DNA from 3 places in the Veillonella criceti genome. Region 3 is predicted to be linked to each of the others. Evidence: riboswitches for the same ligand, from Rfam matches in the RefSeq annotation. Region 3 holds a riboswitch; each other region holds the start of a gene.
What was found. A riboswitch is a leader RNA that binds a small molecule or an ion and turns the genes downstream of it on or off. The one in region 3 is predicted to bind S-adenosylmethionine.

Region 1: linked by a shared signal. The riboswitch ahead of DYE54_RS07020 (methionine synthase) and the one ahead of DYE54_RS05280 (5-methyltetrahydropteroyltriglutamate--homocysteine S-methyltransferase) in region 3 are both predicted to bind S-adenosylmethionine.
Region 2: linked by a shared signal. The riboswitch ahead of metK (methionine adenosyltransferase) and the one ahead of DYE54_RS05280 (5-methyltetrahydropteroyltriglutamate--homocysteine S-methyltransferase) in region 3 are both predicted to bind S-adenosylmethionine.

The regions. Positions count from the first base shown of each region.
Region 1 covers NZ_UHIO01000001.1:1,568,978-1,579,697, forward strand. Annotated here, with positions in the region: gene mnmE (tRNA uridine-5-carboxymethylaminomethyl(34) synthesis GTPase MnmE) at 1-308, shown strand, start outside; gene mnmG (tRNA uridine-5-carboxymethylaminomethyl(34) synthesis enzyme MnmG) at 339-2,216, shown strand; gene rsmG (16S rRNA (guanine(527)-N(7))-methyltransferase RsmG) at 2,225-2,950, shown strand; SAM riboswitch class I at 3,114-3,208, shown strand; gene DYE54_RS07020 (methionine synthase) at 3,271-3,936, shown strand; gene DYE54_RS07025 (homocysteine S-methyltransferase family protein) at 4,064-6,493, shown strand; gene DYE54_RS07030 (methylenetetrahydrofolate reductase) at 6,640-7,503, shown strand; gene DYE54_RS07035 (ParA family protein) at 7,732-8,493, shown strand; gene DYE54_RS07040 (ParB/RepB/Spo0J family partition protein) at 8,486-9,475, shown strand; gene hydF ([FeFe] hydrogenase H-cluster maturation GTPase HydF) at 9,517-10,720, shown strand, end outside.
Region 2 covers NZ_UHIO01000001.1:374,439-385,158, forward strand. Annotated here, with positions in the region: gene rsmD (16S rRNA (guanine(966)-N(2))-methyltransferase RsmD) at 1-266, shown strand, start outside; gene coaD (pantetheine-phosphate adenylyltransferase) at 271-759, shown strand; gene DYE54_RS01725 (ATPase) at 780-1,232, shown strand; gene DYE54_RS01730 (Rqc2 family fibronectin-binding protein) at 1,389-3,140, opposite strand; gene DYE54_RS01735 (YicC/YloC family endoribonuclease) at 3,316-4,197, shown strand; gene remA (extracellular matrix/biofilm regulator RemA) at 4,224-4,490, shown strand; gene gmk (guanylate kinase) at 4,499-5,116, shown strand; gene rpoZ (DNA-directed RNA polymerase subunit omega) at 5,130-5,342, shown strand; gene coaBC (bifunctional phosphopantothenoylcysteine decarboxylase/phosphopantothenate--cysteine ligase CoaBC) at 5,380-6,561, shown strand; SAM riboswitch class I at 6,621-6,721, shown strand; gene metK (methionine adenosyltransferase) at 6,776-7,966, shown strand; gene priA (replication restart helicase PriA) at 8,123-10,303, shown strand; gene def (peptide deformylase) at 10,315-10,720, shown strand, end outside.
Region 3 covers NZ_UHIO01000001.1:1,156,723-1,167,442, reverse strand. Annotated here, with positions in the region: gene DYE54_RS05320 (ABC transporter substrate-binding protein) at 1-31, shown strand, start outside; gene DYE54_RS05315 (ABC transporter ATP-binding protein) at 45-1,622, shown strand; gene DYE54_RS05310 (metal-sensing transcriptional repressor) at 1,696-2,067, shown strand; gene pyrE (orotate phosphoribosyltransferase) at 2,233-2,820, opposite strand; gene pyrF (orotidine-5'-phosphate decarboxylase) at 2,817-3,536, opposite strand; gene DYE54_RS10150 (hypothetical protein) at 3,734-3,895, shown strand; gene DYE54_RS05295 (2-hydroxyacid dehydrogenase) at 4,079-5,029, opposite strand; gene DYE54_RS05290 (BUD32 family EKC/KEOPS complex subunit) at 5,356-6,108, shown strand; gene DYE54_RS05285 ([FeFe] hydrogenase, group A) at 6,336-7,778, shown strand; SAM riboswitch class I at 7,960-8,071, shown strand; gene DYE54_RS05280 (5-methyltetrahydropteroyltriglutamate--homocysteine S-methyltransferase) at 8,139-9,281, shown strand; gene DYE54_RS05275 (AzlC family ABC transporter permease) at 9,271-9,984, shown strand; gene DYE54_RS05270 (branched-chain amino acid transporter permease) at 9,981-10,313, shown strand.

The DNA.
Region 1 (10,720 bases), 410 kb from region 3:
CTACAATTAGTGCTGCTAATGGTGAAGGTATGGATATATTGGCGGAAGCTGTAAAACAGTTAGTATATGGTGGCACCGTTCAAAATGAATCAACCGCCTTATTAAGTAATGTCCGTCATATCACATTGATGGAACAAGCTAAGAGCCAACTACAGACGTCCTTAGAAACTATTGAAGCAGGTATGCCTGTGGATTTTGTGGTTACTGATATGCGTGAGGCGTGGGAACGTTTAGGGGATATTACAGGGGATAGTTTACGAGAATCTATGGTGGATGAATTATTTAGTCGATTCTGCTTAGGTAAATAAGATAGCCTCGAGAGAGGGATAGGAGATAATATGTATACAGTTGATACTTATGATGTTATTGTCATCGGTGGTGGTCATGCTGGTTGTGAAGCGGCGCTTGCTACAGCTCGTATGGGCCAACGAACATTGATGGCGACTCTTAATTTAGATAATATTGCCCTTATGCCATGTAATCCAGCCGTTGGCGGTCCTGGTAAAAGTCATTTGGTTTATGAATTGGATGCTTTAGGTGGTCAAATGGCTATTAATGCGGATGCGACAGCAATTCAAATGCGAATGCTAAATACGGGCAAAGGCCCTGCTGTGCATTCCTTACGAGCTCAATCAGATAAAGTAGCCTACCAACGGTTAATGAAAGAAACCTTGGAAAACACCGATAATTTGAATGTAAAACAGATTATGGTTAATGAACTATTAATTGAAGATGGTGAAGTAAAAGGGATTTTGAGTGAACTTGGTGAAGTATATGAAGCAAAAGCGATTATACTTTGTACGGGTACTTATCTGAAAGGTAAAATTATTACTGGTGAATTAACTTATACCGGTGGCCCTAATGGCCAACGAACAGCAGAATTGTTATCTGATTCTTTACGCAAACATGGTATTGAGTTGATGCGTTTCAAAACGGGGACGCCCGCACGCGTAGATAAACGAACGCTTACTTTAGAACATATGACAGAACAGCCTGGGGATGGTATGTATCGTTCCTTCTCTTTTATGTCAGATTGGACGAATCGCAATGAACAGGTGTGTTGGTTGACGTATACCAGTGAAGAAACACATGATATTATTCGTGCTAATTTGAATCGGGCACCTATGTATACAGGCATTATTGAAGGAACAGGCCCTCGTTATTGTCCATCTATTGAAGATAAAGTGGTACGTTTTAGTGATAAAAGTCGTCATCAATTATTCGTAGAACCTGAAGGAAATCATACGAATGAAATGTATGTACAGGGGATGAGTACGAGTCTTCCTATTGATGTACAATATAAATTCTTGCGTACGATTCCTGGCTTGGAAGATGTGGAAATTATGCGTCCAGCTTATGCGATTGAGTATGATTGTTTAAATCCATTACAATTAACACCTGCTTTGCAAGTTAAGATGATTAAAGGCTTGTATTCTGCAGGACAAGCAAATGGTACTTCTGGTTATGAAGAAGCAGCGGCTCAAGGATTAATGGCGGGGATTAATGCCGCTTTATATTTACAAGGTAAAGAACCATTTATCTTATCTCGTTCAGAAGCTTATATTGGTGTTCTGATTGATGATTTAGTAACTAAAGGGACAAAAGAGCCATATCGTATGATGACGAGTCGCAGTGAATATCGTTTATTATTACGTCAAGATAATGCGGATATGCGTTTAACTGAAAAGGGCTATGAAATTGGTCTAGTTACGGAAGAACGGTATGCTCGTTTCAAAGCAAAAAAAGAATTGATTGAACAAGGGTTAGCTGAATTGCATAATACGCCAATTAATCCATCCAATGAAGTGCAGGCTAAATTAGAAGCAATGGGTACAGCGCCTATTAAAACAGGAATTAAGGCCTTTGACCTAGTAAAACGTAATGAATTATCTTATGGTGACGTAGCAGAAGCTTTTAATTTAACACGATATACGCCTGATGTAGAAGAAGAAATTGACATCATGATTACGTATGATGGATATATTAAGAAACAAATGGAACAGGTAGCTAAAGTACGGAAATTAGAAGAAAAGATTATTCCTGCTGATTGGGATTATGAAACGATGAAGGGCATTTCTTTAGAAGCTAAACAAAAATTAGCACAAATTAAGCCACATTCCATTGGTCAAGCTAGCCGTATTTCAGGCGTTTCACCAGCAGATGTATCCGTATTGCTTATTCAATTGGAACAGTATCGTCGTGAACAACAGTCCTAGGAGGGCCTATGAATTTTACTGATAATTTGGCGGTTCAATTAGAAGCTGCTGGTTTTACTGTTACAGAAAAACAATTAGAGCAATTTACTACCTATTATGAAATGCTTATAGAAACAAATAAAAGCTTGAATTTAACGGCGATTACGGATCCACATGAAGTAGCTGTGAAACATTTTGTAGATTCGTTGACGGCTTTAGATGAGGGGCAAATTGTTTTTAAAACAGGAGCCACCCTTTTGGATTTAGGTACTGGTGCGGGCTTTCCAGGTATTCCGTTAGCGATTATGCGACCTGATTTAAAGATAACTCTCTTTGATTCGTTGCAAAAACGACTTACTTTTTTAGAGTCAGTTATTAAAGCCCTTCATATATCCAATGTAACTACTTTGCATGGCCGTGCTGAAGATCTGAGTCATATGGTGGCACATAGAGCTACTTATGATATTGTAACGAGCCGAGCAGTAGCACGGTTACCAATTTTGTTAGAATGGGCCTTGCCTTATGTGAAACAGAATGGGTATATGGTTGCTTTAAAAGGCGCTGCCTATGAAGAAGAGTTACAAGAAGCTAAAAAAGCATTACAAATATTAAAAGGGACTGTGGATAGAGTAAAACCTGTACAATTACCTACATTAGCTGATAAACGAGCGATTATTTATGTGCGTAAAACAGGCATTACCCCAAAACAATATCCTCGTAAACCAAAAGAAATAAAGACAAAACCATTAGTGTAAATCTAACTAGTAGATTGCATTAAAGCATTTACATGCTTAAACCCCTGAGTTGAAGTTTTTACCTATAACAAAGTGTATTTTTTACATATAGGCTAAAACCTGCATACTCAGGGGTTTTTCTTGACAATCTATAGCATAGAAGGTATCCTATTTTTATGTGTTGACCTTATCAAGAGCGATGGAGGGACTTGGCCCTATGATATCCAGCAACCAGCAGAGGCAAGGTGCTACTTCCAACAGGAAACTGACAGATGAGGTAAAGTCCTCTGTCTGTATAGATGGAGGTTTTTTTATGAGAAAATGTAGTGAGAGGTGGGCGTATGGCTATTTATAATGGGCGATTACCACAAATTGATAAAGCAGAAGTAACGCGCTATGCAGGCTTACGCCAGGCAAAGGATTTTCCACAACAATATGTAATGGAGGCCTGTTTAGAGGTTCAGTTAGTGGCTGAACCTAAAGGTATATTTGAAGAATATGACTATGATGCGGAAACAGGCCTTATAAAAAGTAATCCCCCTTTGCAATTAACAGGACATTCGATTCGTCAGCATTTAGCAAAAGCGACTAAAGTATATGTTATGGCGGTTACAATTGGGGAAGCCGTTGAATTAAGGAGTGCTGAATTATTTAAAGCTGGTAATTATACATTAGGTTTATTGGTCGATGCAGCCGCTACAACAGCAGTTGAACAAGTGGCGGATCAAGTGAATGAAGTGATTAAACAGTCGGCCGCCAAAGCTGGTTATACGACGACTTGGCGTTTTAGTCCTGGATATGGTGATTGGGAATTATCTATACAAAAACAACTAGCCGCTATAGTAGGGACGGATAAAATCGGTTTATCCGTGACAGAGGCTTTTTTATTATTTCCACGTAAGTCAGTTACCGCGATTGTTGGCTGTATGCCTAATGGGGCGCAACTTTCAACAAAACGAGGTTGTACTTCTTGTACACAAGCAAATTGTGCTTCGCGTAATGGATAAGCGTGATGGATTTATGAATTTGCTAATAAAGAGAGTATACAGTAGGAATTAAAGTACAATTATAATTAGATACTGATAAGTAGTTTGATTAGAGGGTTAGGTATAGTTAGAGAGAAGAGGCGATAGTATGTATATTTTTGATGGAGCTATGGGCACTATGCTACAACAATCAGGTCTTGAGGAGGGGCAATGTCCTGAATTGTTTAATATAGAACATCCTGAAATTGTGACCAGTATTCATGCAGCATATTTACAACATGGGAGTGATATTGTAACAACGAATACCTTTGGCGCGTGTAGTCTAAAATTAGCCGATTATGGTTTAGCACAGCGTGTGAAAGAAATTAATACAGCAGCTGTAATAGCGGCTAAGCAGGCTATTATGGAGGTTAAACCTAATGCTAAAATAGCAGGTTCTATGGGACCTACAGGCCAGTTTATTGAACCATTAGGACAGATTTCTTTCGATGCAGTTTATGATACCTATTATGAACAGGCCTTAGCTTTGATTGAAGCGGGTGTAGATTTTATCATCATTGAAACGATTATTGATGTACAAGAAATGCGTGCTGCTTTATTAGCCGCTCGTGATGCCCGTAAACGACTTAATAAAAGCAAGAATGATGTGGGCATTATTTGTCAATTTTCTTTTAGTGAGGATGGTCGTACCATTACGGGAACACCACCAGAAGCCGCGGCTATTATGGTAGAGGCTATGGGCGCTGATGTTGTGGGAATTAACTGCTCCTTAGGGCCAGAACAATTAATTCCTTTAGTTGCACGATTGGCTGCTGTTACTAATTTACCAATAAGTGCGCAACCTAATGCAGGTATGCCTATGTTAGTAGGTACAGAAACAGTATTTCCTTTATCACCGCGTGAAATGGGGTCCTTTGTGCCAGCTTTACTTGATGCAGGGGCTACATTTGTAGGTGCTTGTTGTGGTAGTACACCGGCTCATATTGCTGAGATTACAAAAGCGGCACAGCATCATACACCAAAAGAACGGGTAGAAGTAGCGCCTTTTACAGCTTTTACGAGTCGTACTCGTTTTGTTAAAGTCGGTCATACAGAAAAACCAATTATCATTGGGGAACGAATTAATCCTACGGGACGTAAAGTATTAGCCAAAGAAATTAAAGCTGGTAGTTTTGCTATGGTAAAACGAGATGCATTAGCACAAGTAGCCGCTGGTGCTGATGTATTGGATGTAAATATGGGCGTACCTGATATAGATGTAGTCGCTGTTATGAAACGGGCGATTATGGAACTTTCTATGTTGGTTGATGTGCCTTTATCCATTGATACATTAGATCCAGATGCTATGGAATCTGGGCTAAAAGCGTATCCAGGCCGTCCTTTAATCAATTCTGTCAATGCTGAACCAGAACAATTAGAACGGGTATTACCTTTAGCTAAACGATATGGTGCTGCTGTGCTTTGTTTGCCTTTAGGTAAAGGTGATTTGCCAGCTACAGCGGAAGAACGGGTAGCGTTAGCTAAAGAAATCGTGTTAGCTGCCTATGCAGTAGGTTTACGAAGTGAGGATTTATTATTAGATCCGTTAGTATTAACCTTAGCGAGTGGTCAAGATAGTGCTGTGCAAACTTTACGCACGTTGGCTATGTATAAGGAAACATTTGGTTTTCCTACTGTTATGGGATTATCTAATGTGTCATTTGGTTTGCCACAGCGGCCGTATTTGAATAGCCAATTCTTAACGATGGCCTTATCTCATGGATTGACGGCTCCCATATTGAATCCATTAAATGGGATGGTTAAAAAAGCATTTATTGCGGGGCGAACTTTATTAGGTTTTGATCCTGCGGCAGCTGAATTTATTGCTGATTATGGGCAAGAAGAAGAGGGAGTGCCAACAGGTACTGTAAGTGTTACGAAGGAAAGTACGGTTACCTTTGATAGTGTGGATCCTTTAGAAAATATTCAACATGCCGTTGAACAAGGGGAAAAGGAATTAGTTATCCAGTTAGTGGAACAAGCGTTAGCACAAGGCATTGACCCTTTGAAAATTACTAAACAGGCTTTATCAGAAGCTATGAATGTAGTGGGCGATAAATTTGGTAGTGGTAAATTGTTTTTACCGCAAGTCATGTTAGCCGCTGAAGCTATGCAAGGGGCTTTTCAAACGATTAAGCGTGTGTTACCTGAAAGTGATGGTGTGACAAGAGATACAGTCATTGTAGCTACGGTAAAAGGGGATATTCATGATTTAGGTAAAAATATAGTAGCCGCTTTATTAGAAAATAATGGCTATCGAGTTGTTGATTTGGGAAAAGATGTGGATCCTACAGACATTGTGGCAGCGGTTGAACGTGAAAACGCATCGGTAGTAGGAATTTGCTCTTTGATGACGACGACTATGCCTATGATTGATGTCACAATACAGGCTATTCGTGACGCTGGTTTATCATCAAAAGTTATCGTTGGGGGCGCTGTTTTAACTCAGGAATATGCTGATAAAGCAGGCGCTGATAGCTACGCTAAAGATGGAATTAGTGCTGTTAATATTGTTAAACATCTATTAGGTGATGCTTAATTACAAGACGTTGATAGTGGCTTACAGTCTAGTTAGTTTAGATTTGATGGTTAGCTATAACTAAATTAATAGAGTAATAATAGGATAATTTTAGTGAATTAATAATAATTGTAGTAAAGATATAGTTAGAGAGAGTTGGGGATAGAATGGTAGTATCATTACGAGATAAACATAAAGCAGGTCAATTTACGATTACGGTGGAATTGGATCCACCTAAAAGTGCATCAGTAACAAAAACATTTAAAGAAGCGGCCCAATTAATGGACAGAGTCGATGCTATTAATATTGCAGATTGCCCTATGGCAAAATTGCGGATGAGTCCTATAGCTTTAGCACATTTAATTAAATATCGGGCACAAATAGATACAATTTTTCATTTGACTTGTCGTGATCGTAATATTTTAGGGTTACAAGCTGAGTTGCTAGGCGCAGCAGCGTTAGGAGTAGATAATATTCTAACACTTACCGGTGATGAACCAGCTCGTGGTGATCATCCAAAGGCACAGCCTGTATTTGAAGTAGATTCTATGGGTTTATTGAAAATTGCTCATACTTTAAATTCTGGCTTTGATTTAGCGGGAAATCCATTAGATGAAGCTACTAATTTTTATATTGGTACCACAGGAAATCCTGGTGCAGATGATTTAGAGGCTGAAAAGGGAAAAATTATTCGTAAAGTAGAAGCTGGCGCTAATTTTATTCAAACTCAGCCAATTTACAATTTAGAAAAAGCTAAACGATTTATTGATATGGTGGCCCCATTAGGTTTGCCTGTCATGTTAGGTTTGATTCCTCTGAAAAGTTTTAAAATGGCCAATTACTTACATACAAAAGTACCAGGTATTTCTTTAACAGATGATATTTTAAAGCGAATGGAGCTAGGTGGTAAAGAAGCCGGGTTAGAAATTGCCTTAGAGACTCTATGGGAGATTAAAAAAATCGCTCATGGTGTTCATATTATGCCTCTTAATGACATTCAGACAGTGCTCTATTTAATCGATCATATTTAGGTTTTAACTAAATAAATTAAAGCATCTCTTAAAGATTGCTCTTTGAGAGATGCTTTTGTTTGATTTAGTTTTGTTTTAGTTATAATAGTGGTAGAAGCTGATGTATTACTATGTTTCACGTGAAACATTTTTATTAAAAGTGTGAAATTATTGGAATTTACAAGTTTTTATCTGGTGAGTATGGTATAATATTTTGTGTATTTAATATTAAGAAACTGAGGTGAGCCTGTGGGAAAAATTATTGCCATTACAAATCAAAAAGGTGGCGTAGGAAAGACAACAACATCTGTTAATCTAAGTGCGTGCATTGCTAAATTAGGCAAAAAAGTATTGCTTATAGATATGGATCCACAGGGGAATGCTTCCAGTGGTCTTGGTATTGATAAAGATAATTTAGATTCGTGTATTTACGATGTACTTATTAATGATATGGCTGTAGAGGATGTAATTGTTCCTACAGCTATTAAAAAGCTTAAAATTGCGCCAGCATCAATTGATTTAGCCGGTGCTAGTGTTGAATTAGTTGGTCTATCTAAACGAGAATATATACTAAAAAAAGCATTAAAGTCGATTAAAGATGAATTTGATTATATATTTATCGATTGTCCACCATCATTAGATTTGCTGACTTTAAATGCATTAGTAGCCGCTAATGGCGTATTGATTCCCATTCAAAGTGAATTTTATGCGTTAGAAGGGGTTAGTCAGTTAATGAACACGATTAATCTAGTGAAAAAATCATTGAATGAAAAATTAGATGTAGAAGGTGTTCTTTTGACTATGTTTGATGGACGGACTAATTTATCAATTCAAGTAGCGGATGAAGTAAAAAAATATTTTACTACAAAAGTATATAAGACGATTATTCCACGAAATGTTCGTTTAAGCGAAGCGCCTAGTTATGGGGAGCCCATCATTATTTATGATCCAAAATCAAAGGGAGCCGAAGTCTATATGAAGTTAGCGAAGGAGGTTTTGAAAAATGCCTAGAGATAGTAAGAAAAAAGGTGGTCTAGGTAGAGGTGTTCTTTCGCTAATGCTACAGGAGACAGCTAACGAAGCGCTAGAGGAAACAAAAAATAAAACTACAAAACAGAATAATGGTCTAGTAGAACTTGCTTTGACAGAGATTGAGGCGAATCCTAATCAGCCACGTCGTCATTTTTTAGAAGATGAAATGGCTACGTTGGTAGAATCTTTGAAACAACACGGCTTAATTCAACCGATTGTAGTGAGTAAACAAGGCGAGAAATATCAAATTGTAGCTGGTGAACGACGTTGGCGAGCAGCTCAATTGGCTGGCTTTAAAACAATTCCTGTAGTGATAAAAGATTATAGTACGGAACAAATTACAGAAATTGCTTTAGTAGAAAACTTACAACGTCAAGATTTGGATCCTGTAGAAGAAGCATATGCTTATAAACGGCTAATGGATACCTTTAAAAAGACACAGGAAGATATTGCCAGTCGTCTTGGCCGGAGTCGTTCTCATATAGCTAATATGATTCGCTTGTTACAGTTACCGGATTTTATTTTGACCGATTTATCGGTGGGAGATATTACAATTGGACAAGCAAGACCTTTATTAGCTTTGAAAAATAAAGAACTACAAAAAGAAGCTTGGCAATTGATTAAAGAAAAAGAGTTAACAGCGCGACAAGTAGAAGTTTTAGTAAAACAGTTATTAGAGGGGAAGGATAAAGCAACTAAAGCGGTTAAAACTAATCCCCATAATACAGCAGAATTACGAGCCATTATGGATCGTTTAAAAGTAAGTTTAGGTATGCCAGTAGATATCAAAGTAAGAGCTGGTAAGAAGGTACAAGGGAAGATGGAGATTGCCTTTAAGAATGAAGAAGAATTGGCATATCTTATTGAATATTTAGAGGCCCAACGTATGGGTGAAGTTAAGGGAGCTTCCCCTGCACAAACAGAATCTGAAGATACAGATTCAATTTCATTTCACGTTTAACACGTATAATAGAGGCAGGTAAGTAAGAAGCTATGACAACAATGGAACAAACACCAAAAGCAAATCGAGTTCATATCGGCTTTTTTGGTCGCTGTAATGCAGGTAAATCAACACTGATTAATATGTTAACAGGGCAACCAATTGCTCTTGTTTCTGATGTAGCAGGGACAACAACAGACCCAGTAAGTAAGGCTATGGAGATTTTACCGCTAGGACCAGTGGTTATTACTGATACGGCAGGCGTAGATGATACGTCTGAACTAGGGCCTTTGCGCATTGGTAAAACAAAAGAGTTACTACCTCGCATGAATATGGCTGTATATGTATTGAAAACAGAGGATGCACCATCTGAAGACGATATAACGTGGCTTAGTTTGTTACAACAAAAAAAAGTGACAACCTTATTAGTTCTTAATGAAGTTGAAGGGTATGAAGCTGAGGCCTATATGGCTAAATATGCTAATGAATTAAGTAGCTTTAAATTACCTTATATAGGGGCTAATTTGTTGAGTAATGACAAGCAAAGTGCTATTTTGAAGCAGTTGGGTACTATGAAACCAAAGGATCAAGAAGACGAACAGAGTTTACTTGCTGGTCTAGTAGAACCTCATGATCTTATTTTATTAGTGTGTCCCATTGATTCAGCAGCACCGAAAGGTCGACTTATTTTACCGCAAGTACAAATGATTCGTGAAATTTTAGATACCCATGGAATGAGTTTGGTCGTACAGACAGAAGAAGTGGCTACGGCTTTAACAAAATTAAGTGTTAAACCTAAATTAGTCATTACCGATTCTCAGGCTTTTGATGCGGTAGCGGCGCAGGTGCCAGAAGATATACCTTTAACATCTTTTTCTATCTTAATGGCTCGTTTTAAAGGGGATTTAAAGACCTTAGCAGCTGGTGTAAAAGCTGTTAAAAATTTAAAATCGGGGGCGAAAGTTCTTATTAGTGAAGGATGTACACATCATCGTCAATGTGACGATATTGGCAGCGTAAAAATTCCTCGTTGGCTTAAACAGGCCGGTTATGAAAACTTAGATTTACAATGGACTAGTGGTGGCGCTTTTCCTGATGATGTGCGCACCTTTGATTTAATTATTCATTGTGGTGCTTGTATGTTGACTCGTCGTGAAGTTTTGCGCCGTTTGGACGTTTCACAGGAACAAGGTGTTCCTATTGTAAATTATGGCGTGCTAATTGCGTCATTACATGGTATACTAGACCGTGCACTCAGTCCGTTTG
Region 2 (10,720 bases), 780 kb from region 3:
TTACGATTGATGTAGCGGCTAAACAATTAGCGGGACGACAGTTTGATTATATTTTTTCAGATCCGCCGTATGAACAAGGCTTTGTGGCGGCTACGTTAGCTGTAGTAGTCAATCAACAATTACTAAAAGAAAATGGAATGCTTATTGTGGAGCATCATGAAAAGGAACCACTTGTGTTGCCAGAGGGCTGGTGTGTAGTGCGAGAACAGCAATTTGGCTATACGAAGGTTACGTATTGTGTACCCTATGAGCTTGAAAGGAGCTAGTAAAGTGCGTATAGGCATTTGTCCAGGGAGTTTTGACCCTGTTACAAATGGGCATGTCGATATTTTCGAACGAGCGAGTAAGCTTGTAGATACATTGATTGTGGCGGTTTTAGATAATCCTAATAAACATAGTTTATTCACGCAACAAGAGCGTGTTGAATTAATTAAAGCCTCCGTAGCCCATATACCAAATGTTGAGGTTGATTGTGCATCGGGATTATTAATTGATTATGCGAAGTCCAAGAATAGTTATATGATTATTCGAGGCTTGCGCGCGCTTAGTGATTTTGAATATGAGTTTCAACGGGCTTTATTTTCAAAATTTTTAGATGATGATATTGAGACTGTGTTTATTATGACGAATAATAAGTACTCTTTTGTTAGCTCAACAGGAATTCGAGAATTAGCTAAATTTAATGGCACCTTAGAGGGTCTAGTTCCTGAAACGGTAAAAGAGGCTTTGGAAGCAAAGTTTGCAAATCGTAGTAAATAGTACTAATAGGAGTGGCGAGAATGAAAACAGAAAAACTTTTAGAAGATTTGGAAAATTTAATCGAAACCAGTGGTCGCATTCCTATGACCACCAAACGGGTCATTGAAGAAGAAGAAATTATGCGTGTTTTAGACGCTATTAATGAATCCTTGCCGTTAGAGCTTGAAGAGTCTCGTCGTATTATGACTGAAAAAGATAAAATCTTAGCTGATGCACAACGTCAAGCCGATACATTAATTGCACAAGCTAAAGATTATATTGCTAAACTCACTGAAGAAAGTGAATTAGTAAAACAGGCGCAGACACAGGCAAATCAAATTATTATGCTAGCCAATCAGTCTTCTCAAGAATTGAAAGATAGCTCTATTCAATATGCGAGTGATGTATTGCGTTATGTTGAAAATAATTTAGAAAAAACATTAGAAAGCTTGCGTCAAAATCGAGAAAGTTTAAAACAATCGAATCGCGAATAAGTTAAGAAAGAGGCTCTCAGGAAGTATCCTTAGTATATAAGGAATTTCCTGAGAGCCTTTTTAAGTACATGTCTGTGTTAAAGATAGTAAAGATAGCTAAATGCAGGGTTAGAGTTATAACCTAACCCTGTATCTAGATTTAATATATGTTGTAATTTATTCATAAAGTTTAGTATTGTTATTGAAAACAGGTGCTTTGGGGTCGATAACAGCTGTTTTTTGATTGGTATAAATAACGAAGCCCAAGGGAGAAGCGGGTGGTTTTTTTATATATTTAATAGGCGTATAATCAACTGCGACTTTAGAGGACTCTCTTGCGCGGCTAAAATAAGCTGCATATTGGGCTGCTAGGGTAATCATCTCATCAGTTGCTGTAGTGCTTTCAGTGGGGCGTAAGATAACATGACTGCCTTGTACTTGTAAGGTATGAAGCCATATATCTGTGGGTTTGGCAAAGCGATGCGTTAAATACTCATTTTGTTGATTATTACGGCCAATGAAAATTTCACCACCATCAATGAGGTAGTGCATGAAGTTGTGCTTTGGCGATTTATAACTAACCGGTTTTTTAGACTTTTTAAGAAGTCCGGCTTGTTCACATTCTGTATAAATCTCTTGCACCAATTCCTTGCTGTCAGCAATGGTAAGACTATATAAGACTGATTGGAGATAGTTGATGCGTTGAGTGCTTTGATTTAGTTGATATAAGCCACTTTGCATGCGATTTTTTAATTTAGTATATTGCTTATAATAGTGTTGTGCATTTTCAACAATAGTTAATTCTGGTAGTAAAGGAATCGTAATAGGTTTTACGGGATCTACTAAAATATTGTCTAATGTAATACTGGGTTCATATTGTGTATCTAAATAGGCGTTAATCATTAGTAAATCACCATAGGATTTATATTCATCCGCTTTGTCGCTAGCATCAAGTTCAGCTTGAATCTTAGTGTGACGTAATTCTTCTTTTTTTATGGCTTGCTGTAAAACTCGTTCCAATTCATGGGTCGTTGTGTTAATGCCACCCTGTGTGGCAACAGCTATTTCAAGAGGCTCTGAAAGGGACGAATAGATAGTACGTAACTGTATGCCTTGATCTTCTAAGTAAGTTAGGGGAATGGGACTATATATTTTTTTACCTTTGTCATTTTCGTATTCTAATAGTTGGGTTGCTTTAGAAATTGATTCTTTTATATCAATTAAGGCGTTGCCTAATGCAGTAAGCTCCCTTTCATTACTTGATGAAATATTTGTTTTTTCTGTGAGTTTAGCTTTATAGCAGACTTCTTTTAATAAGGCAGGGCCAAAACCATTAAAAATACGGCGCACTGTTTCTGCCACTGTTCCTTGATTGAAGTTTTTTAATAAGTCCTTAATCTCTTCATTATTAAATTCAAATAAACTGCCACGTTCACTATTAGGTGGTAATTCATAAGGTAATTTAGGGGAAATAGACCGTTCGCGATTCATCAATGGTGTTACGTGAATTAAAGCTTCTAAAATGATGTTATCTTGTACAAAAATACAATTGGAATATTTACCCATTAACTCAATATATATGCGATTGGAAATTAAGGAACCGTCGAGTGCTAATTTATCAGCACTAATACGCAATATACGGTCTCCATTAAGTTGTTCAATAGCCGTAATACGTGAACCTTCTATATGTTTGCGTAAAAACATACAAAGGGCTGAAGGTTCCTTGGGTAAGTCAGTTATACCCTGACTTAAATAACAGGCGGGCATATTGCCAGCCGTAATTACTAAATCTTGATTGCCCTTACTTGTATTTATCTTTAGAACAATCGTAGTTTTATCTATTTGCAATAGCCGTTGAATTTGCCCAGTTACAAGATGTTGGGCTAACTCGTTAGTTAATACGGCTAAGGTTAAACCATCTAAATTCATAGTTCACTCCTTTAATATATTTAATATAATAAGTATATCACATTTATCACATATATAAGGGGTTAGATTCCTTTACCCTACGTAAGTAACATGATAAAATGAAAGAAAATGATATATAACATGAAGTGTAACTCAATAAGTTCATGAAAGCAGAATAGAAAGGATATCATATATCATGAATAGTATGACTGGCTTTGGTCGTGGAATTAGTACCGATGAAAGTTTACAGATTACCATTGAAATAAAAAGTGTAAACTCGAGATTTTTGGACCTTCATCTTAATATGCCAACGGCTTTATATTTCTTAGAAAATGCAATACGTCGTTATATTAAAGAGCATTTACAACGAGGTAAAGTGGAGGTTAATGTATCTTTAAAGAATACGAGTGATCAGGAGAAAGTGTTTACTGTTAATCATTCTTTAGCAAATCAGATCCGTGAGTTTTTAGTGGCCGAAGGCTTTTCACAGACAAAGGAACAAGCTTCGTTAAAAGATATGATGAGTATATCTAAGGATTGGTTACTTTTGGAAGATGTGCCTTTTGAAGAAGCTAAATTGGAGTCGGCTGTATTACTTGCATTGCAGACAGCAGTAACTGGTTTATGTGAAATGCGTGCGTTAGAAGGGGTTAATTTAGAACGTGAAATCGAGGGGCGCATTGCGACCTTAGAAACGGTATTACAAGAGGTAGCAGATAATAAAGATAGTGCAGTCAAAAAGTATGAAGAACGATTATTACAACGAATTTCGAACGTGTTAGAAAAAACGGATATAACGGTTAACATGGACCGTTTTTTGCAAGAAGTAGCCACTATGAGTGATAAAACAGATATTACAGAAGAAATTGTACGTTTTGGCTCTCATGTGGTACAATTAAGAAACACACTAAAAGAGAATCAACCGATTGGGCGTAAGTTAGATTTCTTATTACAAGAGATGAATCGAGAAGTAAATACAATGGGATCAAAAGGATCCGATTTAGCCATAACAGACCGTGTTGTAGTATTGAAATGTGAGTTAGAGAAAATTAGAGAGCAAATTCAAAATATAGAGTAGGTTGCAAGAGTAAGGAGTCACTAAGTATGAGTACAAAGCTTTTAAACATTGGATTTGGTAACATGGTTTCGGCAAATCGTCTAATTGCTATTATCAGTCCAGAGTCTGCGCCAATTAAGCGAATGATTCAAGATGCACGTGAAAAGAGCGTATTAGTTGATGCTACCTATGGTCGTAAAACGCGAGCTGTCTTAGTGATGGATAGTGGCCAAATTGTGTTGTCAGCAATTCAACCAGAAACAGTAGCACATCGTATTGTTCAAGCTACACCAGCTGAATCTACGGAAGCGTAGGTGCTATTATGACGGATAGAGGGATTTTGATTGTTTTATCTGGTCCTTCAGGGGCAGGTAAAGGAACTATTTGCGCAGCCTTGCGTCAGCAAATGCCAAATCTTGTATATTCTGTATCAATGACTACTCGAGCACCCCGAGTAGGTGAAGAAGAAGGCGTTAGTTATTTTTTTCGAGACAAAGAAGAGTTTAAACGTCTTATTGAAGAAGATGCATTCTTAGAATATGCACAGGTATATGATAATTATTATGGTACACCAAAACAGCATGTTATGGATTTATTAAGTGAAGGCAAAAGTGTCATATTAGAAATAGACATTCAAGGAGCAATGCAAGTTAAAGAGCGCTTTAGTGAAGCTGTATTTATTTATATTGTGCCACCATCATTAGATATTTTATCTAATCGCTTAAGAGATCGTGGAACGGATGCAGCGGAAGTTATTGATAAACGTTTATCTAAAGCTAGTTCTGAATTAGCGTTGGCACATCGTTATGATTATATTGTTGTGAATGATGTGTTGCCAGATGCTGTTGAAAAAGTAGCTTCTATTTTACGAGCTGAAGCTTGTAAAATTAAACGAAATAAAGAAAAAATACAATATATTTATAAACAATATGCAAAATAAGGAGTAATGCGTTATGATGGTAAAACCTTTATTAAAGGATTTGGAAAAACATGTAGACAGTAAATATACCTTAGTTACATTGGCAGCTAAACGAGCTCGTGAATTAACCGATGGTGATGAAGCAATGGTAACGGGGCTTGATACTGATAAGCCAGTGTCAGTAGCTCTTCATGAAATTGCTGAAGATAAGATTGGTTTTGCTCGTACTAAAGATGGTATTAAATAAACCTGTAAGAAACAGAGAATTATAATAGGTGTTGAGGATGAAAAATAAACACGTAATTGTAGGTGTATCTGGTGGTATCGCTGCTTATAAGGCAGTGGAAGTGGTTAGTCGGCTTCGAAAATTAGGGGCGGACGTTAAAGTCGTTATGACTGAAAATGCGACTAAATTTGTATCGCCCATGACATTTGGAGAAATTAGTGGGTATCCAGTAGCTGTTAAAATGTTTGAAGATGTGCATGATTGGAATGTAGAACATATTGCATTAGCTACTTGGGCCGATGCCTATATTGTAGCACCGGCTACTGCCAATGTGATTGGTAAATTAGCTTCTGGGATTGCTGATGATATGCTAACTACACAACTTATGGCAACAAAAGCGCCTATTTTCTTATGTCCAGCAATGAATACTAACATGTATGAAAATCCTGTTACACAACGGAATATGAATACCTTACGTGAATTAGGTATGCATATTTTAGAGGCTGATAGTGGCCATTTAGCTTGTGGTGTGACTGGTAAAGGTCGTTTGCCTGAACCAGCGCGAATTGTGGAATGGTTATCCTTCCATATGATGAAAACAGATTTACTAGCTAATAAAACAGTAATCGTAACAGCTGGTGGTACGCAAGAAGCCATTGATCCAGTTCGGTTTATTGGCAATCGTTCTAGTGGTAAGATGGGCTATGCGATTGCAGAGCAAGCAGCATTGGCGGGTGCTCGCACCATTTTAATTTCAGCGCCTACCAATTTACCAGTTCCTTTTGGGGTAGAATTAGTATCTGTTGAATCTGCTAGAGCTATGGAAGAAGCGGTTAATAGTCGTTATGAAGCGTGTGATGCTGTTATTATGGCCGCGGCTGTAGCTGATTTTAGAGTCGAAAATATGGCGGATACTAAAATTAAGAAGATGGATACATTAGAACTTAAATTAGTAAAAAATCCAGATATATTAAAAGGGTTAGGTGCGAATAAAACTCATCAAAAATTGATAGGTTTTGCGGCTGAAACACAAAATGTTATTGAGTATGGCAAATCGAAGGTGCTCAACAAAAATCTTGATATGTTAGTTGCTAATGATGTAAGTAAACAAAATGCAGGCTTTAATGTTGATACTAATGAAGTAACTTTAATTTATCCAGGTGGTCAAGTTCGGCCCTTACCACTTATGACAAAAATTGATGTAGCTAAGCGAATTATTTCAGCCTTGGCAGAATTGTGATTCTATTGTATAATGAATCAGTGATATGAACTATCACAATTAATTTAATAGTAACTTTTGTCTCATCAAGAGTAGTGGAGGGAAAGGCCCTGTGAAGCTACAGCAACCATTCATTTTGAAAAGGTGCTAAGTCCGACGGTAATATGCCGAAAGATGGGGTTTGATTCCTCATCGCTTGGCTGATGAGGAATTTTTTTATGGAGGTAATGGGTAAATGGCTGAAAAACATGTTTTTTTCACATCAGAATCCGTAACAGAAGGTCATCCTGATAAAATTGCTGACCAAATTTCGGATGCTGTGCTTGATGCAATCCTTGCACAAGATCCAACGGCTCATGTTGCTTGTGAAACATTGGTAACAACAGGTCAGGTTCATGTAGTGGGGGAAATTTCCACTAAATGTTATGTAGATATTAATCATATTGTCCGTGAGACGATTCGTGAAATTGGTTATACGCGTGCTAAATATGGTTTTGACTGCGACACTTGCGGTGTTAATGTAGCAATTGATGAACAGTCTGTCGATATTGCTATGGGTGTTGATGATGCGCTTGAAACACGCGAAGGTGGTAGCGATAAATTTGATAAAATTGGGGCTGGCGACCAAGGGATGATGTTTGGTTATGCAACAAATGAAACTGAAGAATTCATGCCTATGCCAATCGCATTAGCTCACCGTTTATCCCGCCAATTAACTAAAGTGCGTAAAGAAGGTGTATTACCTTATCTTCGTCCCGATGGTAAAACTCAGGTAACTGTTGAATATGTAGATGGCGTTCCTAAACGTATTGAAACCATCGTAATTTCTACACAACATGGTCCTGAAGTTTCTCGTGAACAAATTGAAGCTGATCTTAAAGAGTTAGTTATCAAACCTGTATTGCCAGAAGGTTTCGTTGATGAAAATACGAAATTCTTTATCAATCCAACAGGCCGTTTCGTAATTGGTGGCCCTCAAGGGGATGCTGGTTTAACTGGTCGTAAAATTATTGTAGATACTTATGGTGGCATGGCTCGTCATGGGGGCGGAGCTTTCTCCGGTAAAGATCCTACAAAAGTAGACCGCAGTGCAGCGTATGCCGCTCGTTACGTTGCTAAAAACATTGTAGCGGCTGGTCTTGCTGATAAATGTGAAATTCAGATTGCGTATGCCATTGGTGTAGCAAAACCTGTATCTATTATGGTAGAAACTTTTGGCACAGCTAAGGTGGCGGAAGAAAAAATTGCTGAACTTGTTAAGAAGCATTTTGACCTTCGTCCAGCAGGTATTATTGAAATGCTTGACTTGCTTCGTCCAATTTACCATCAGACAGCAGCCTATGGTCATTTTGGTCGTACAGATGTTGACCTTCCTTGGGAACATACTGATAAAGCGGATGTTCTTCGCAAAGAAGCTGGTTTATAATTAAAATATCGTCATACAAATACTTATTCGGCACTTTAGTGAACCTTGTCGTTTTGTTATTTGTATGACGATTTTTTTATGTCTTTACAGTCGGCCCTTTATTTAAAAATATCGAAAAAAATGGTATAATAAAAAATACTGCAAAGGAGGGATAGTATGCGTGTAGCGGAGGTTATTATCAATCGTCCAGCAAAGAAAATGAATAGTCCATTCAGCTATGCTGTACCACCACATTTAGGTGAGATTGCTCCTGGTACACGGGTGGCTGTCCCTTTGGGGCGAACAAAAGAGGAAGGGATTCTCATTGGCTATCGTGACTTAGCAGAAGCTCCTACCTATGAAATTAAGCCGATTCAAGCAGTGTTAGATAAAGACCCTTGGTTTACTTCTGAAATGTTAAGTACGGCCAAAAAATTAAGTAAATATTATTTATGTGCTTTATCAGAAGCGCTGAGTTTATTTACGATTGATAAAAAACAATTGAAAAGTTATGAACGCCCTAAAGAACAGTGGCTAGTAGTGCAACCGTGGTTTCAACCAGAACATATTCCTATGAAACGGAAACGGCAACGTGAATTGGGATTTTATTTACAAGAGTTAGGTACAGCTTCTGTTCATAGTTTACAAAAAGACGGTTTTACCTTGCCTGTTATTAAACAAGTCATGACTTATGAAGGTATTATAGTAGAGGAACGGTATACACAGACTAAGACGAAGTTCAATGCTTGTGTGGTAAAGGAACTACCACTTACTGAGGAGCAGCAACAGTGTTATGAACCAATCAAAAGGGCTGTAACAACTTGTACAGCGGATACGTTTTTATTACATGGTGTTACGGGGAGTGGTAAAACACAAATTTATATGAAGGCAGCTAGTGAGTGTCTTGCTAACGATCGCATTGCTATTGTGTTGGTCCCTGAAATCATGCTAACGAATCAAATTGTGACTCGATTTGTAGAGGCTTTTGGTGATGAAGTTGTTGTATTTCATAGTAAGTTAACGATTAGTGAACGTTATAATAATTGGGAACGATTACGCCGCAAAGATAGTCATATTATTATTGGCGCTCGATCAGCTATATTCGCGCCTACCGACGATATAGGGCTCATTATTGTGGACGAAGAACACGATACTTCGTATAAACAAGAAGACATGATCCGTTACCACGCACGCAAGGTTGCTAAATGGCGTTCTGAAGCGAATCATTGTCCTTTAATATTAGGCTCAGCTACACCGTCGATTGAGTCCTATTATTTAGCTATGCAGGGAATATATCGTTTATTAGAATTGAAACATCGAATTTTTCATCAACCGTTGCCTAAGGTACAGATTATTGATATGAAAGAAGAAATGATGTATGGCAATTACTCTGTCTTTTCAGGCGCTATGAGTCATTTAATTCGTCAGACTTTAGGTAATAAGGAACAGATGATTATCTTATTAAATCGTCGTGGTTATAGTACGTTTGTCATGTGTCGTGAATGTGGCGAGCCCATTAAATGTCCTCATTGTGATGTGGCGATGGTGTATCATCAAAGTGGTGAGGCACTGCGTTGTCATTATTGTGAATATCATGAACCAGTGCCAAGAGTATGTCCTCATTGCGGGAGTCAGAAGATTAAATTCTTTGGATCGGGCACGCAAAAAGTAGAAGAGGAACTACAGCGTAATTTCCCAAAGGCACGTATTGCTCGGCTCGATCAAGATGTGACAACTAAGAAGGGGCAGGGTGAACAAATTCTTGCTGATTTTGGTGCGGGACAGTATGATATTCTACTGGGTACCCAAATGGTAGCAAAAGGTCATGATTTTAAAGGTGTTACAGCCGTAGGTGTATTGACAGCAGATTCGGTACTAAATATTCCCTTATATAGTGCGTCAGAGCGAACATTTGACTTGTTGACGCAAGTGGCAGGACGAGCTGGACGCAGTAATGGAAAGGGGCAAGTAGTAATTCAAACCTATAACCCTTTACATTATGCTATAATAAAGAGTAAGGCTCATGATTATATTGGCTTTTATAAAGAAGAAATACAAGCGCGTGAAATGTTAGGATATCCACCGTTAGGTGCGATGATACATTTTCGAATTCAACATAAAGATAAAGCTAAGGCCATGGCTATAGCTGAGAAAATTGTAAACGCTTTAGAGGTGTTTCTTGTTCCTGGTGAACTTGATATTATGGGACCTTACGAAGAAGGTATCAAGAAAGTACGTGATTTGTATCGTGTGGCTATTATGGTACGAGGTAATGATTTGAAGTCAATTAAAGACTTTATATATAATTCGTGGATTTTTACACAAGAAGGATTACATATTGATGTAGATCCTGTTTGATAGGAGGATATATGGCAGTTTTAGATATTGTAAAAGCGGGACATCCCGTATTAAAGAAAGTGGCAGAGCCAGTTGACTTTGTGAATAAAAAATTACGCCAGTTATTAGATGATATGGCAGAGACTATGCGTGTGGCTGATGGTTGTGGCTTAGCCGCTCCACAGGTGAATGTGTCTCAACGTATTATTGTTGTTGACGATGGTACAGGTTTACAAGAATTTATCAATCCTGAAATTGTTAAGGCTGATGGTGAACAAGTCGGGGTCGAAGGTTGTCTTAGTGTACCTGGCTATTTTGGTGATGTAAAGCGTTATCAAGATATTGAAGTTCATTATATAGATCGACATAATAAAAAGAAAAAATTAAAGGCTGAAGGCTTTCTAGCCCGTATTATTCAACATGAGATTGATCATTTAA
Region 3 (10,720 bases):
AATAACTAAGGATGTGGACATAGAACCTTAAAGGGGTGTAAACGATGCAAAGTTCACCATGGCTATTGGATTTACAAGACTTAACAGTTTCGTATCATAATCAAATAGTATTACAAAATTTAAATTTGCAGTTAAAGCCTGGTGAATGTATTGCCATTGTAGGCCCTTCAGGCAGTGGTAAAACAACACTATTGCGGACTTTGACAGGCTTATTGCCTCAACATAGTGAGGTTTCTTACAAGAGGGGGACCTTTGCTGGTGTCGCATGGCCTAAAACGGATCAAGCTTGGCATTCGTTGCGAGGTCGAGAGATTGTATATGTGCCACAAGAGGCACAGGCTTCATTGAGTCCTTTTAAAACAATTGAAACGCAATGTTGTGATGTGGCTAAAGCGATTCGACTACCATGGACTGAAGCACAACAGCGTATAGCTCATTTGTTGCAGCAATTAGATTTGCCTTTGACCGTATTACAGCAGCGGCCTAGCGCCTTGTCTGGTGGTATGGCACAACGGGTGGTTATGCTATTAGCCTTATTACCAAAACCGAAGTTAATTGTGGCTGATGAACCGGCAGCTAATTTAGATGTAGTGCGACAACAACAAATGGTGACATTATTACGTAACATACGGCTAGAAAGTGAGGTAGCTGTTATATTTGTAACGCATCAGTTAGAATTGGCTACTCATATGAGTCAGACCCTGTATGAAATGAAAGAAGGCCAATTACAATTACTGAATAGTACGGATCAAGTCGACCGATTACGTTTAAATCAGGTTAGTATAGAGGCCGTGACAAGAAATAATTCAGTGACTGATATAACAGCCCATAAATCACCTTTATTGCTAATGAAAGGCGTAACGGTTGCTTATGAAACGGAACAGGTGGTGTTACGTGATATATCAATCACATTGCAGGCTGGTGAATGGGTTGCCTTGATGGGATTGAGTGGTGCGGGTAAAAGTACTCTTTTTAAAACGCTCCTAGGAGAGCAGCCAATAGCGCAGGGAGATATTGCCTACCGAGGGCAACTGTTGGGCACTTTTTCAAAACAAGAGTTGGGGCGATTAGTACAGCCGATTTTGCAGAACCCCCAAAGTTCATTTAATCCACGGCAAACTATTGGTTGGAGTATAGGGGAAGCTTTGCGTTGTCAAGGCAAACAAAAAAAGAACAGTAATTTTGAACAGTCAAGAACCACCATGGGTAAAGTTGCTCAGACTATAGATGAGCGGATAGAAGATTTATTAGCACAGGTTCATTTACCAGCTGCGTATAGACAGAGGTATCCTCATGAGTTAAGCGGTGGTGAGTGCCAGCGAGCTGCGCTAGCTAGAGCATTAGCTAGTGAACCAGACCTATTACTTTGTGATGAAATGACATCTGCCTTAGATCCAGCAGTACAATATGAAATTATTGAAGTTTTACAAGCTATACGTAAGCAGCGACCGTTAGGAGGGCTTGTGATTACTCATGATTTACGAGTTGCTGCGGCACTTTGTGAGCGTCTATACATATTGGAGGCTGGTCATATAGTGGAAGCCTCATCAATTAATGATGTGTTGGCGCAACCGCAATCATTAACAGCTAAGCAATTGGTGACAGCATATAGTAAATGGTGAATCTTAAGGACCTTGTCAGATATGATATAATAAATACATATTAAGAGTTATGTATTTATAAGGTGGTGAAAGAATGAGCCAAGAATCACATGAAGTATGGCATGAATTGGGTTTAGGACACAACCATACTCACAAACATGAACATGATGATAGTATATTAGAGGCTATGCCTGATCATACACATACACATACACAGACTAAGGCTGTTCTTAATCGTCTATCACGCATTATTGGTCATTTAGAATCGGTAAAACGTATGGTTGAAAGTGGACGTGATTGCAGTGAAGTATTAGTGCAATTAGCGGCAGTAGGTTCTGCTGTGAAAAGTGTAAGTCGTGTTGTCATGAAAGATCATATTGAACATTGCATTGTTGATGCTGCAAAAAATAATGATACAGAAACTCTAAAAAAATTAAATGAAGCTATAGACCGTTTTATTAAATAGCTGATTATAGTCATTGGGTGTTATTTTAAATAGGCCGTCAGTACAATTTAGTGATAATAAAAGCCCCTCATCAGTTAGGTTATATGAATTAGAAATGTTTCATGTAGGCCTACGATGAGGGGCTGTTGTATTTAGTTATATAGAACTTGTTAAATTATTAAGGGGCTATTTAATGTGTTTGCTACCACGTTCCGTCATTGGGACGCTATCTTTACATAGTGGGCATTCTTCTGGCTGGTAGGTTGGTACAGTTAAATTTAATAAAGCTTGTACTTTATCATTAGGAATACCAAAATCAGCTTTGCCACCACTGCGGTTAACAAGAAGTCCTACACCTACAATCTCCCCTTGGGAGGCTTTGACTACGTCTACGACTTCACGAACGGAGCCACCAGTGGTTACAATGTCTTCTACAATAAGAACGCGTGTGCCTGGTTCAATACGGAAACCACGGCGAAGTGTCATAACCCCTTTTTCACGTTCTGTAAAAATAGCACGTGTACCGAGGGCTTTACCTACTTCATGAGCTAATAAAATACCGCCAGTCATTGGACCAATTACGAGTTCTACATTTTGGTCTTTGAAACGTGTTGCCAATTCTTGACAAAGGCGTTCTGTGTATTTGGGGTGTTGTAATACATTGAACTTTTCTACATACATCGGGCTATGTAAGCCAGAGGTCAGTAGGAAATGGCCTTCTAAGATAGCCTGGGTGTCGATTAATAATTGTTTTACTTCTTGTTCTGTCATCATGCGTTGATAGCCTCCATTTCTTCAACAATTAAACGAACCGCTTCTTGCGGATTATCAGCTTTGGTAATTGGGCGACCAATGACTAATTTAGAGGCGCCATCAAGGAGTGCGCTCTTAGGTGTAGCAATTCGCTTTTGATCATTGGCAGCCGCAAAGGATGGGCGGATACCAGGTGTTACAATAAGGAAATCATCGCCACAGGCTTCACGAATGGCTTTGGCTTCTAATGGCGAAGCTACAACTCCATCCATACCAGAGGCTTTAGCTAATTTGGCTAGACGTAATACTTGGTCACGAATTGGTAATTGCCCACCGATAGATGTCCAAGCATCTTCGTCAAAACTAGTTAAGACGGTAACGGCTAATAGTTTAGGGCGTTCGACTTGGAGTGTTTCAGCCGCTTCTGTAGCCGCTTTAGCGGCTGCGGCCATCATGATAGGACCACCTTGGGCATGCAAGGTAATGAGTTTAGCTCCTAAATGAGTAAGTGAAGTGACACCTTGAGCTACAGTATTAGGAATATCGTGTAATTTTAAATCAAGAAATACAGATTTCCCCTGCTCTTGAAGATATGTTACGGTTTGCGCGCCTGCTGCATAAAATAATTCCATGCCTACTTTATAGTAGGAAACGCTATCGCCTAACGTGGTTACTAATTGGGTAACCTGATCCATTGTTGCTACATCTAAGGCAACGATTAGTCTGTCATCTGCCATGGTGAACCCCCTTAATCGTACTCTAATTATAGATATATTCAAGTAATTTTTACATAAAAAAACAGTAAAGTCAATTAAAACTTAACGTATTATGCACTTAGTGCTATCGACTTGAATTTTTTATAAAATATCGGTACTATTAATATATAGAGAATTCTTGATGTAAAGAGTGGGCGCGATTTGTAAGGTCTGCTCAATTGCCTTGGCAAGATGCCGCTGAAATTATTGAAAGTGCTAAAAAAATGCAAGCCGTAGATGCTGAAAAGGTTCATGAAGCATTAATTGGTGAAGCGGATCATCAATGGATTGAAGATCAGTTGAGAGAGCAGGGAACAGAAATAATAGATGGGCAGTACTAAAAAGCCTAGTTGATAATGAGTTGATGTAGTAAATAAAAGAAGATATGATTGTTTGTCCTAGCGATGCAAGCATCAATGGACAAACAATCATATCTTCTTTTTTATTTAATAAGCAATTTTTTTATTACGGGTATAGGGTTATAGGACAAAATGTATCGCGCTGGAAGGGGATACATTTAGTAGTTATACTAAGTTTTGTGGTGTACCGGCTTCCCATTGTTTTATGTTTTCAATTACGATGTCGGCCCGTGTTTCAAGGGCTTCTTTACTAGCAAAGGCGACATGAGGCGTTAATACTGTATTTTTGGCATGGCATAATGGATGATCGGCTGGAATGGGCGGTTCCATTTCAAAAACATCAATACCAGCACCAGCTAATCGTTCTTCATTTAAAGCAGCGGCTAGCGCTTGGCTATCAACTACCGGACCACGAGCCGTGTTGATTAATACAGCTGTTGGTTTCATAAGCTTAATCGTTTTAGCATCTACAAGTCCTTTTGTTTCCTCAGTAAGCGGCGTATGTAAGGACACAAAATCTGCTTGACGGAATAGTTCGTCTTTACTTACAAAAGTAACGCCTTTTTCAATCAAGTCAGGTTTTTCACTACGGTTATAGGCAATAACGCGACACCCAAAAGCAAGGGCGATTTCAGCGACTCGTTTGCCAATAGCACCAGTACCTACGACACCAAAGGTTTTGCCAAATAATTCGAAACCAACTAGACCGGCTTTAGTGCCTTCATGGCGACTTTGATGATCACAAGGAACGATGTTACGGCATACGGAAATTGCTAAACCGAAAGCTAATTCGGTAACAGCATTAGTCGAATAGCCAGCAGCATTGCAAACTGTAATATTACGTTCGCGGCAAGCTGCTAAATCTACATGATCAACGCCAGTAAAAGCAATGGAAATCATTTTTAAATTTGGACATTGGCGAATAATATCACCAGATAATTTCTGATTGGCTAAGATAAGGACATCAGCATCTTTGACACGTTCAAGCAATTTAGTCTGATCTAACTCTTGGGTTTCAGGATAGAAAAATTCATGCCCTGCCGCTTTTAGTGGAGCTGAAACAGCGTTAATTTTGTCTGTTGATACGCCTAATGGTTCCATTACGATAATTTTCATGGTATCACCTCATTAAATTCAAGATTGCCAGTTTATCTGGCAGGAATAAAGAAAAGACTATGTATTGATTTTATTATACGCTAAATGATAAGACTGTTCAAACAAAGTGATAGGTGGATAGAGGATTACAAAATTAGATTATATATAGCAGGGGCCATATTGTTTTATATCGATACATTTCAAAGGAATATTGCTTATTTGTAAAAAAAGTGTAAAATATTAAGTACATTTAAACAAAAGTTAAACTAAATTTAAACTTTGTTGATTTTTTATTTAAAAGAGTTGAACTTGGAATAAATGGAGTAGTAAAAACTAGGAGTGATAGTATGCAGGATTCTTTTGTAACAGATTCAGCGTTGCAAGAGAAGTTATATAACGCATTGCGAGAGCATCCGATGGAGCGGGTGTTCTCTTTTGTTTATGACGACAGAAAATACTTTGTGAAACGTCATATTCGTAATAAACGGTGGCGGTTACGTTTTGGTGGGCAACATGGATATAATCGTGAAGTGAATAAAATGAAAACTGTTGCACAGGCGTGTGGTTTAGCCCCTAAGGTTTTGGTAGATACACCGGAATATTTTGTTACCCTTAGTGGTGGGGATACATTAGCTCATTTGATCCATCCGGCACAGGCTGATGACAGTGTGTTGGAGGCAGCGTTTTATAGAGCTGGACAGGGATTAGCTAAACTTCATGCAGCTGGTTTTAGTCATGGCCGTCCTGTGTTGCGAGATATAGTTTATGATAAACAGTCAGAAACCGTACAATTTTTAGATTGGGAAAATGATTACCACTTAAAATGTATGGATGATAAAGTAATGGATGTGCTACTATTTATTCATGGCTATTTCCGTGAAAAAGTTGTATGCCCTCAGGCTTTGACAGCAGCTGTAGCGGGATATACAGATACAGCTAGGGGACAAGCAACTATAGAAAAAGCACAGATGTTTTTCAAAAATAAGACCTGTTTAATGAAGAGCTTGTATTGGCTGGCTCGATTTGGCTGGGTTGATTTATTAGCCTTAACGATGACAAACGACTGTCTATTATTAGGAGACATATTGAAATTTCTATAGAGTTTAGACTATTCTTTTAGTATTTTTAAAATAGTGGTTATTATTGGTAAATGCATAGTAAATATGCGCAATGTTTATCTAATTCCTATTTGAAAATAGGACATTTAAGATGCTATACTACAAAGAGACATCACTCACAACCATAAAGCGTATGGTCGATGTCCATTTCGACAGAGGTCGGAGTATTTGAATACATAACTAGTATTATTTGTGTGAGGTGCAAAATTATGAGTTTCGAAAGTCGATTCCAACACATTGATCGTCGCGTGCCGATTGCTGAAGATAATATTGCGATTGTGCATGATTTAGAAAAATGTAAAAACTGTACGTTATGCCGTCGTGCTTGTGCTGATGTTATGGGTGTACTTGACTACTATGATTTAGAATCTACTGGTGATAAACCAATCTGTGTTCATTGTGGTCAATGTGCTGCTGCGTGCCCATTCGATTCTATGAATGAACGTAGTGAATTAGATCAAGTAAAAGCAGCGATTGCTGATCCAGATAAAATTGTTGTCATCCAAACGGCCCCTGCTGTGCGCGTTGGGATTGGCGAAGAATTTGGTTATGAACCAGGTTCTTTCTTAGAAGGTAAAATGATTGGTGCCCTTCGTGCGTTAGGTGCTGACTATGTTGTTGACACTAACTTTGGTGCCGATTTAACAATCATGGAAGAAGCGAGCGAATTAATTGAACGTGTTATTAACGGTCATGGTGAATTGCCACAGTTCACTAGTTGCTGTCCAGCTTGGGTTAAATTTGCAGAAACATACTACCCAGAATACTTACCAAACATTTCGACTACTCGTAGCTGTATTGCTATGGAAGCGGCTGTACTTAAAACCTATTTCGCTGAAAAGATGAAATTGGATCCAGAAAAGATTGTATCTGTAAGTGTAGCTCCATGTACAGCTAAGAAATTTGAAATTCGTCGTCCAGAACAGAATAAATCTGCTGAATACTGGGGTAAAGAAGACCTTCGTGATACAGATTATTGCATTACGACTCGTGAATTTGCGAAATGGATTCGCGAATCTGGCGTAGATTTTACACAAGTAGAAGAATCTACTATGGATAAATATATTGGTGCTGAAACAGGCGGTAGTGTCATTTTCTGTAACACTGGTGGTGTAATGGAAGCGGCTATGCGTAGTGCGTATAAATTCATTACTGGCAATGAACCATCTCCAGAACCATTTACTAACTTACAAGATGTACGTGGTATGGAAGGTGTTAAAGAAGCTGACGTTGAAATTGGCGGCAAAACATTAAAAGTTGCCGTAGTTCATGGTGGTAAAAACATCCGCGATTTCTTAGATAATATGAAAGCGACTGGTAAAAAATATGACTTCATCGAAATGATGGCTTGTCGTGGTGGTTGTATTGGTGGTGGCGGTCAGCCACGTGTTAAAATGCCAGTAGCCGATAAAGTAAAATCTGCTCGTATTGAAGGTATTTATAAAGCTGACGCTGAAATGAAACTTCGTTCTAGCTATGAAAATCCTGAAATTAAAGCTATTTATGAAGAATTCTTAGGCAAACCATTAGGTGAACGTTCTGAAGAGTTATTACATACTCATTACACAGATCGTAGTGCTGATTTAGGTGTTCGTAAAGATGTTACGCCTGAAACTTGCCCAACATCCCCTAAATTTAAAAAGCCTGAATAATCAGTTTATTTAGTTAGAATATGATAAGAGAGCATTGAAGGTTTAAATTATGACTTTCAATGCTCTTTTTGGCTTCAGGCCCTTATGTTTGACTGTAGTTGACAGATATCTTTCCTTTGAAGTATTATAATAGATATCCAAATGGTAGTAGTAGATGCCTTTTGGTAGCTATAACTTTATAGTATCATCTAGAGCAGCTGAGGGAACTGGCCCAGTGACGCTGCGGCAACCTGCTTTATAACTAAGTATATAGAGGAAGGTGCTAAGTCCAACGGGAAACCGGCAGATGATAAGACTGTAGGTCGTCATTTGTTGACGACTTTTTTCTTTATCTGCCTAATTTGAGAGGAGATTGAGAGTATGAGTAACACAAAACAAGTAGGTAAAGGACCATTTCATTATGATGTAGTAGGTAGCTTTTTACGCTCTGAGTCAGTAAAAAAGGCACGCCAAGATGTAGAAGCGGGGACAATTGGTAATACTGAATTACGTCAGATAGAAGATGAAGCGATTAAAGACTTAATCAATAAAGAAGTCGCTGTAGGCCTTAAAGCGGTAACTGATGGGGAGTTTCGTCGAGCTTATTGGCATTTAGATTTCTTAGAACAACTAGTAGGTGTTGAACGAATAAAAGCAGACCATTGGTCAGTCGCTTTTAAAGGACATCAACCAAAAGCAGCGACCCTTAAAATTGTTGATATCATTGATTTTCCAGAAGATCATTCATTTATAAAGGATTTTCAATTTGTTAAAGAGGCAGTTGGGGATAGAGCGGTTGCTAAATTTACGATTCCTTCGCCATCTATGTTACATTTAATCTGCTGCGTTCGTGAAGAACATTATGAACCGATTCCGCAATATGAAAAGGAAGAGGCCTTGTTTGAGGCCATTGCTAAAGCGTATCGTAAGGCTATCAAGGCGTTCTATGCGGCTGGTTGTCGTTATTTGCAATTAGATGATACCTCTTGGGGCGAATTTTGTGATGAAACAAAACGTAAAGAATACGCAGCACGTGGTTTAGATTTACAATATATTGCACAAAAATATGTTGAAGTTATTAATTATGCTCTTGAAGGTAAACCAGACGATTTGGCAGTGACTATGCATATTTGTCGTGGTAATTTCCGTTCGACTTGGTTTTCTTCTGGTGGCTATGAACCGATTGCAGAAACCTTGTTTGGACATTGTCATATTGATGGTTTCTTTTTAGAATATGACTCTGATCGAGCTGGTGGATTTGCTCCTTTACGTTTTATAAAAAATCAAAAGGTAGTATTGGGGTTAGTTACGTCTAAATTCCCAGTACTTGAAAAAGAAGAAGATTTATTAGCTCGTATTGAAGAAGCTACTTTATACGTTCCTAAAGAGCAATTAGCCTTAAGTCCACAGTGTGGATTTGCGTCTACTGAAGAAGGCAATAATTTGACGGAAGCCGAACAGTTTGCTAAATTAGCACTGATTAAGCGAGTGGCAGAAAAAGCGTGGGGCCCTTATGACGAATAAGGGGCAAGAGGCCTTTCGCTATGCGTTTCCATTAACAGTTCCTATATGTGCGAGTTTTTTATTTTTAGGTATTTCCTATGGGTTATATGCTGTGGGGCAAGGTTTACCTTGGTATTTACCGTTTCTCATGAGTGCCACTATCTTTGCCGGGTCCATGGAGTTTGTTACCGTCGCACTGTTAGCGGCGCCCTTTGACCCTTTAGGCGCTTTTGTACTAGCTTTTATGGTTAATGGGCGACATATTTTTTATGGCTTAACCATGTTGACTCGCTATGGGACGTTAGATTGGAAAAAATATCCATTGATTTATGGGTTATGTGATGAAACCTTTGCTATTAACGCGACCATTAATTTGCCAAGTCAAATTGATTGCGGATGGTTTTATTTACATGTGACCTGGCTCAACTATCTATATTGGGTAGGCGGTGTGGCTATTGGGGCGATTGGAAGTCATTTTATAACATTAAATATGAAAGGCATCGAGTTTATTTTAGCCGCTTTATTTATTGTTATATTTTTAGATATGCTATTGACCGCTAAGAAATATCAATCTGGTTTAATTGGTTTGGTAGTAGCCATGAGCTTGTTAGGTTTGTTAGGGCCTGATATGTTTATATTACCGGCTATGATATTGATGGTTATCATATTTTGTGGTCTCTTTTGGTTTCAGCCTAAACAGACAAAGGAGGGGCGTGAAGTATGAGTAGTTGGGAAATGGTCATTACTATTGGTGCTGTTGTGTTGGGAACGATGGCAACTAGGTTTACACCGTTTTTAATTTTTTCAAAAACGACGAAACCACCAGCTTTAATTACGTATTTAGGAACTGTATTGCCGGCAGCTGTGATGGGCTTATTAGTGGTATATTCTTTAAAAGATGTGACCGTATGGGACTATCCACATGGGTTACCGGAAGTATTAGCTATTGTGGCATTGGTGGTTATACATCTAATTAAGCACAATATGTTGCTTAGTATTGCCACTGGTACGATTGTATATATGGTATTGATTCAGCAAGTATTTGTGAAATGACCGTAAAATTGATGATTATTATTAGTGAAAACTGATGTTTTTCTATTATTTTTGAAACTTTAATAAAAAATGAAGTGTAGCTATGCAAAACAGCTATAGTCCAGATTCTTTCGTATACTAGCGAGGAATTTGGACTATTTTTTTGTAAAATTTGGATAAAAAAATAGTAAATAAAATTATTTCATGTGAATAATGCATAGTAAATATGTTGTAAAAACAATTGTATTGTTGTATTATGATTGTGACGAAGTTACGAAAACGATTTCGTAAATCGATACACAATATTTTATATGATGGAATGTTGGTATAGAGAGGTAATTTTGTCTAGGTATGTAGGCAATTGTGTTCGTGTATGGTATAGTCTAAGTGCTTAACCTTTTATAGGGCAGACACGAAGGGAGGATGCT